Linked DNA regions of Methylosarcina fibrata AML-C10. The protein of the gene in region 1 interacts with the protein of each later gene in a pairwise test. Links are inferred from orthologs where the notes say so. Each region holds a gene or a part of one and is shown on either strand. Other genes may lie near its edges.

Region 1 (4,176 bases):
CAGGAACAGCAGGATCAATTCGGAAGTCAGCCGCGCGTCCCAGACCCACCAGGTGCCCCACATCGGCTTGCCCCAGAGCGAGCCCGTGACCAGCGCGATAAAGGTAAAACTGGCGCCTACCGGCGCGCTGCTGATCGCCACCACTTCCGCCAGCTTGATGCGCCAGACCAGCCCGATCGCTCCGGCCACGGCCATGACGACATAAATAAAGAGCGACATCCAGGCGCTCGGCACATGGATATAGATGATGCGGTAGCTGTCGCCCTGCTGATAATCGGACGGCGCCAGATAAAGTCCACCGTACAGCCCTGCCGCCGTCAGCAGGACGAAAACGGCGACAAGCCAGGGCATCATCCGCTCGGTCAGACCGTAAAAATGAGGCGGCGAAGCCATGCGGTGAAAAAATCGAACAACCGGATCTGGAATTAAAAACATACGAATTCAATAAACAGAGTCACGGAAAAGAGCATTCGGCTTGACATATTAGCCTGACCTGACCTTTCCCGTTCAACCGTAATTACCTCGGTTAAGAAACATCATTAATTAATACTCATCTTCAGCGCGGCGGCCGTCGGCCACGGAGCCAGCACCAGCGCCAGAAACAGAATGGAGATCAGAATGCTGATCTGGGCATCCACCGGCAGACCGCTGCCCGCCATGGACACCGCATTGCCGGCAAATATCAGCACCGGCACATACAACGGCAGCACCAGCAACGACAAAATCATGCCGCCCCGTCTGAGTCCTACGGTCAATGCCACGCCGATCGCGCCGATCAGGCTCAATACCGGCGTGCCCAACAGCAGGGTCAGCAGCAAAATGGCCAAGGACTGCTGCGGCAGCCCCAAAAACATCGCCAACAGCGGCGCCACCAGCACCAGCGGCAAACCGGTCACCAGCCAGTGCGCAAACACCTTCGCCAACACCAGAACGGAAGCCGGATGCGGGCTCAGTAAAATCTGTTCCAACGAGCCGTCGTCAAAGTCGGAACGGAACAGACTGTCCAGCGACAGCATCGCCGCCAGCAAGGCCGAAACCCAGATGATGCCCGGTGCGATTGCTTCCAGTAAATTAGGCTGGGCGCCGATCCCCAACGGAAACAGCGTAATGACCAGAATAAAAAACAGCAGTGGATTGATCATTTCCGAACGTCTCCGGAAAGCCAATATCAGATCGCGCCGAATGACGGCCCAAAAAGCCCGGGTTAAAGACATCAGGATAAATGGATGCGTTGTACGGGTGCACTGTGCAGGTCGAGGTCATGATGCGAGGTCAAGACGATCATGCCGCCGTTCATGCAATGTTCGATCATAAGGGTTTCAATCAGGGCGATGCCCTCTTTATCGAGCGAGGTAAAAGGCTCATCGAGTATCCATAAATGATTGTCAGTTATCAACAAACGGGCCAGCGATAAACGCCGTTTCTGGCCGGCAGACAGGGACTGAACCAAAACATCCTCATAGCCGGACAACCGCACCTTGGCCAAAGCCTGCTCGATCGAATAAACTCCGGGCCGACTCAACGCCAGGGACACCATTAAATTTTCCTGCACGGTCAATTCCTTTTTGATGCCGTCCAGATGGCCGACGTAGGCCATGTCGGCATAATACTGAGCGTTTTTGATCGAATCTCCGCACCAGAGCACCTGTCCGGCATCGGCCTCGCGAAAACCGCAGAGTATTCGCAGCAAGGAAGTCTTGCCGCTGCCGTTCCTGCCTTCCAGCAACAGGACCTGTCCCGGCGTCAGCTCGAAATTCAATCCGTCAAACAACAGCCGATCGTCGCGGCTACAGCTCAGACCGACGGCCTGGAGCGACCTGGTATTATATTCACTCATCCGATGAAGCAAGACAAAAAGGTACTGTCGTTAGTTCAAGATCGATTCGATTTAATTGAGGGTATTCTGTTTTATCCTCACGCCGGGCTAACCGAACGCTGACGCAGAATCTCATACAATAAAACGCCCGTAGCCACCGACAGATTAAGGCTTTCCACCTGCCCCTGCATCGGCAGGGACAGCAGCAGATCGCAGTGTTCGCGGGTCAGCCGGCGCATGCCTTTGCCTTCGGCGCCGATCACCAGGACCAGAGGCACCGTTAAATCGGTCTGGTAAGGGCTTTGCGAACCGTCGCCCGCCGCGCCGGCCACCCATATCCCCCGCTCCTTTAGCCAGCGCAGGGTACGGGATAAATTGGTCACCTGATAAACCGGCACCGTTTCGGCCGCACCGGAGGCGACTTTACATACCGTGGGCGTGATGCCGACAGCGTTATCCCGGGTTATTATAACACCATGTACGCCCGTCGCGTCGGCCGATCTTAGACAGGCTCCGAGATTATGAGGGTCCTGAACGTTATCGAGCACGAGAAATAAGGGAGTTGCCGCAAGACTCTCGACCGCCGTTTTAAGTTCGCTCTCCGACAATTCGGCGGGCAGTTCGACTTCGGCGACCACGCCTTGATGATTGTTGCCCTCCGACAAACGGTCCAGTTTCTTTCTATCGGCCTTTTCGGGCTCGATGCCGAGCCCCGCCAATTCATCCAGCAGTTGTGCCAAACGTTTGTCTTGCCTTTGCCGGTCGATCCAGACCTTGTTGATTTTGTTCGGCGTATGGTGCAACGCGGCCTGGACCGAGTGCAGACCCCATAATTTACTTGATTTCATTCAGTGAATTCTCAATGGCTCTGGTTTCGCACCGAGCGGATCGGGCCGGGCCTGAGCCCGTCGGAAATATCGATTGCGGCACATTGTACCCGGCTTTACCGGCTGAGTACATGGAAGGCGCCTGTTACTTCATTGCTTTCCGCAGCCAGCGTCCGTCTTTCCGGCTGCGGCAAGCCTCGGCACCGCAAATTGGCTCGCGGAGGCTGATCTTCCGAAAGAGGAATGACACGGCCCACGCCGCTGTTCACCGGACGGAAAAGATTGCCGAATTTCCTGTACAAGCCGCGAGGAGTAAGGATCCGGCTGTTGCCGGCCGGATCGAGGATGCACAGCTACGTTCGAGTCGTATTCTTGATGACGATGGGGCAAGTCAGGCGGGACTCGTCGACCCTCTGCCTCAGCTCCTTTCCCGGTTTGAAATGGACGGAATAGGCCGGCGGCAAATTCAACATTTCGCCCGAAAACGGATTTCGTCCTTGACGGGGCGCCCGATACCGCAGCGAGAAAGCGCCGAACCCGCGTATTTCAATGCGCTGATTGGCCACCAGGGCCTCGCTGATGAGGTCCAGGATGCAGTCGACCGCCGAATCAACGTCGGCTTTATCCAGATGAATCTGTCGTTTGGCTAAAGTTTCAATAAGTTCTGCTTTTGTCATGGTCACTTTTCCCTCCCGAGCAAGGCATTTGCTCAGAAAAGTAAAAATACGGGTTATGCCCCATTTGGATGCGGCAAATGCCCCAGTTTTTATCAGAGATAGGCCGTTTAGATGAAAAGATCGCTGGTTTTCAGGTAATTGCTTTGCTTAATCAGCTAGTAAGAGCACTATTCATGCCAAAAAAAGCGGCAAAATGCCGCGCGGCAATTTGCCACGTTTTCAAGCTCTGCTTTGCCGGGTAATCTATTTTCGACTCCTGGATGCGCTCCTCCTAAAGGGCCCAGAGTTGTTATTAGTATCCTTCCTCAATGGCGGCCGGTGCCAAACCAGGCCGCTTCTTTTTTCTCTCTTCGGGGATGACCATGAAGCGAAACGACTGCTTGCCGACGACAGAATCGGTCGATTCTCAAGATTTGATTTACAGGATTGCCTACCACGAAGCGGGCCATGCCGCCGGCATTCATTTGCACAATAAACAAAAACAGTTGCCTTCGGTATTTTTCCAGATTGTCCTGAAAAATGCCGCTGCCGGAATGCCTTCCGCAGCCAAAGCCCGGTTCGGAAAGCCCATTCCCTTTATTGCCGAAATTGAAGGAGGACGGCTCACGGAAACGCTGCCGATCGACGTGCTCGAAAGCAGCGGCTACTTTTCCCTTAGCACAACCGATGCCTATCGGACGGCGCTTGAAGCCGACATCGTCAACTTACTCATCGGAGCGGCGGCCGAAGCCAAGCATGTAGCTCTCCGCGAGACAAACAGGTTTGACCGCCACGCCGTCGGCCTTGCCTCCCTGCTTCGTTACGGCGGCGCTTCGGACCTGGCCGAGGCCTATCATTATCTCGAACACAGCATCGC
Region 2 (3,628 bases), 4.2 Mb from region 1 along the record:
CACCCCGGAAAACAAGGGATGCTCGGCCGGCGGTTGACCCAAGGCGTGATCCAGATGGGCATTCCGGATGTTGACGACCAGACGGGGAGGTTGATCCAACAACTCGACCCGGTGATCGGGCTGCGAAGACACATCGATCATCATCCGGGCCCGCTTGGGTGCCGTCCAGTAATGCACGGAACTCACATCGACCGACTGCGCCTGTCCCGCCAGAGAGAAAAACAGTGATCCAGACAGAATGAGAGCTTTGCAGGAAATACGCATAACCACCACAAAAATGAAATGATAATCCGATTTAAATTATAGCAGTATCTCCATGTTTTTACAGGCCGGTTATTATTTTTTTCAAGTCCTCGGAAACTTTCTCCAGAAGCAAAAGCCGCCCTTCTTTATCGAAAGACAAACGGATCGCCAAATCGGGCTCTGGGACGTAACCTTTGCCCATGTCCGGCCATTCGATAAAACAGGTGCAGTCCTCCGAAAAATAATCTCCGATGCCTATCCATTCCAGTTCTTCTGGATCGGTAAGGCGATATAAATCAAAATGAAACACCTTCCGATGAGCCAGCGTATATTCTTCCACCAGCGTGTAGGTAGGGCTCTTGACCGCCCCCGAAAAACCGGCCGCCCGCAAAAAACCTCTCACCAGCGTCGTCTTACCGGCGCCCAAATCGCCTTCGAGATAAATCACGCATTGCGCCGGCAATAAAGAGTAAAGCTTCGCCCCGACCTGTTCCGTTTCCTCCGCGTTGTGCAAAAAACGCTGCATCAATTGACCAATTGTCTGAGATAAGGCATCAAATCGGTAGCCAGCAGCCCCCGCTCTCCGCCTTTGGCGGCGGCCAGATCGGCCGCCATGCCGTGCAGATAAACGCCCTGCTCCGCGCCCTCCTGCAAGTATAACCCTTGCGCCAGCAGGCCGGCAATCACTCCCGACAGCACGTCGCCCATGCCGCCCGAGGCCATGCCGGGATTGCCGGTGCCCGAGACCGCAACTCGGTCCGAGGAGGCGACCAAGGTTCCGGCCCCTTTCAGTACGGTGATGCCGCCGTAGCGCGACTGCAACGCCCGGGCAGCCTCAAATCGATCGCGAAGAATTTCAGCCGTTGCGCTGGCTAACAATCGGGCGGCTTCGCCGGGATGCGGCGTTAAAATCCAGTTCGGTTTCCTTACACCGGCAGACGCCAGCAGGTTCAGCCCGTCCGCATCCACCACCAACGGTTTTTGCGATTCGAGGACGGACGCCCACAGCGCTTTGGCCCAGTCGCTCTGGCCCAAACCCGGCCCCACCGCGATCACGTCGGTCTTTTCCAGCAATCCCGTCAATTGCTCCGGCGCCGCCACGCCGTGACACATCAATTCGGGCCGGTTCAGGTTCATCAGTCCTGCGTGTTCGGTCCGGGTCGCCACGCTGACCAGACCGGCGCCGACCCGCAACGCGGCCTCCCCGGCCATGCGCGCGGCGCCGCTGAATCCTTGGTCGCCGCCGACGATCAACACGTGCCCCATCTGGCCTTTATGAGCGCACCGGTCACGGAGGGGCAAGGGTTTCGCCACGACGCGGGTGACGTTCGAAGATACCCGCCGGAACACCGCTTCCGGAACCGACAGAGAAAAATAGACGATCTCGCCGGCGTACTCGGGCGCAGAGCCGGTGAACAATCCCTGCTTGAGGCCGATGAAACTGACCGTATACGTCGCCTTGACCGCACAATCCATGACGTTGCCGGTGTCGGCATGCAGCCCGGAAGGGATATCGACGGCAATCACGGGGACATCGAGCCCGTTGATCTCCCGAATCGCTTCGGCGTATCCTCCCGTTACCGGGCGATCCAGACCGGTTCCCAGCAAGGCATCCACAATCACATCGGCTTCCAAGGGCAATCCGGGCCGATACGCCGACACGGTTCCCGAAACCTTGCAAAAGTCACGGTAAGCCGTCAGTGCGTCGCCTTTGAGAGTTTCAGGATCGGACAGCGCCAGAACCCGCACTTTCATTCCCGACTCCAGCGCCTTTCTGGCGACGACGTACCCGTCTCCCGCGTTATTGCCGCTGCCGCAAAAAACGGCCAGCGACTGCGCATTCGGCCATTGTTGACGAAGAACCTGAAAAACCGCCTCGCCGGCCCGGCTCATCAGTTCGTAACCGGCAATATGGAAATCCTCGATCGCAATCCGGTCCAGTTCGCGGACTTGCGCGGCGCGGTACAGAGTGACGGGAAGTTTTTCCATAAGCAAAGCGATCAATCGGCGGGACGGGCTAAATTATACTTAAGACGTCTTCAATCCGGCCATCTTTTTCCCAGCCGATATGCCGTTTCAATTGGCAAAAAACCGGACAGGGCTTCCTCTCGCCCGTTCATGCAGGCCGAAAATACTCCGGCAAACAATGAACTTTTGCTATTCCATCCGGTTAAATTTATATTGTTTGATCTTCTCTTGGGCGCGAAAGTACGGCCGGAGAAGCGAGACAGTCTTTTACAACAACCTTCATCGCAACACCAAACGCCCGCCCTCCAAAGCATGAAGCAACCGCAGGCCGACGATTCATCCCCGACACCGACCGATTTTATGCCCCATGACAATTTCCATCGCCCACCTCAGCCATCCCGCTGGGAACATTTCGATCACGATGCCGACATGGGCATTCGAGGCATCGCGCCGACCCTGGCGCAGGCCTTCGAGCAGGCGGCGACCGCACTGACGGCGGTCGTTACCGATCCGGAAGGACTAACGCCTTCCGAAAACGTTGCCATCCACTTGGCGAATGCCGATCCTGAAATACTGTTTCTGGACTGGATCAACGAATTGATCTTCCAAATGGCCTCGCGCAGGCTTTTGTTCGGCCGTTACCGGGTAGCCATCGCCGACGGCGAATTGACGGCCACAGCCTCGGGGGAAGCGGTTGACGTCGCCCGGCACCAGCCCGCCGTCGAAATCAAGGGCGCCACGTTTACCGAATTGCGGGTTTATCAAAATTCCGGCGGCCTGTGGGTGGCCCAATGTGTCGTCGATGTTTAGCGGAGAGCCGAAATGGACACCAGTCAACTGATACAGCGTAACGAAACCTGCTGGGAAATTCCTGCCGAAGGAGCGATGCGGGTACCCGCGGTCATCTATGCCGATGCGGCATTGATCCGGGACATGGATCAAAAAGTGCATGACCAGATCACCAATGTCGCGGCCCTGCCCGGCATTGTCGAGGCCGCCTATGCGATGCCCGACGCGCATTGGGGCTACGGCTTTCCGATCGGCGGCGTCGCCGCGTTCGATCCCGAACAGGGCGGCATCGTTTCGGCGGGCGGCGTCGGCTTCGACATTTCCTGCGGCGTCCGAACCTTGCATACCGGCTTGACGATGGCCGACCTCCAGCCGCATCAAGTGCAAATAGCGGATGAACTGTACCGATCCATTCCGGCCGGCGTCGGCAGCCGGGGCAAATTGCAGCTAAACCATTCCGAAATGATCGCGATGCTGACCGGCGGGGCGAAATGGGCGGTCGAGCAGGGGTTCGGCGAAGCCCAGGATCTGGAACATACCGAAGAACGCGGCTGCATGGCCGAAGCGGAGCCCGCCCAGGTGTCCTCCAAGGCGCGGGAGCGGCAGCGGGAGGAGATGGGCACCCTGG

What was found.
Region 2: the proteins of rlmB (region 1) and A3OW_RS0119705 interact in binary tests that used the Escherichia coli proteins (3 or more experiments, as listed by UniProt). The link is inferred for Methylosarcina fibrata AML-C10 from one-to-one orthologs.

What each region holds. Positions count from the first base shown.
Region 1 is NZ_KB889965.1:34,749-38,924, reverse strand. What follows is about bases 790-3,674. They hold rlmB (23S rRNA (guanosine(2251)-2'-O)-methyltransferase RlmB), read right to left. Parts: upstream 2,665-3,674; coding sequence 1,915-2,664; downstream 790-1,914. Other genes in these bases: A3OW_RS27520 (hypothetical protein), read left to right, coding at 3,398-3,562; A3OW_RS0100185 (integration host factor subunit beta), read right to left, coding at 2,997-3,320; ccmA (cytochrome c biogenesis heme-transporting ATPase CcmA), read right to left, coding at 1,214-1,837; ccmB (heme exporter protein CcmB), read right to left, coding at 790-1,214. Also shown: A3OW_RS0100210 (heme ABC transporter permease), read right to left, coding at 1-435; more of ccmB, read right to left, coding at 540-789; A3OW_RS23635 (hypothetical protein), read left to right, coding at 3,683-4,176. UniProt on the Escherichia coli protein: Specifically methylates the ribose of guanosine 2251 in 23S rRNA.
Region 2 is NZ_KB889965.1:4,201,614-4,205,241, reverse strand. The notes cover bases 1-2,983. They hold A3OW_RS0119705 (bifunctional ADP-dependent NAD(P)H-hydrate dehydratase/NAD(P)H-hydrate epimerase), read right to left. Parts: upstream 2,233-2,983; coding sequence 769-2,232; downstream 1-768. Other genes in these bases: A3OW_RS0119695 (archease), read left to right, coding at 2,572-2,983; tsaE (tRNA (adenosine(37)-N6)-threonylcarbamoyltransferase complex ATPase subunit type 1 TsaE), read right to left, coding at 323-769; A3OW_RS0119715 (N-acetylmuramoyl-L-alanine amidase), read right to left, coding at 1-264. Also shown: more of A3OW_RS0119695, read left to right, coding at 2,984-3,021; A3OW_RS0119690 (RtcB family protein), read left to right, coding at 3,034-3,628. UniProt on the Escherichia coli protein: Bifunctional enzyme that catalyzes the epimerization of the S- and R-forms of NAD(P)HX and the dehydration of the S-form of NAD(P)HX at the expense of ADP, which is converted to AMP.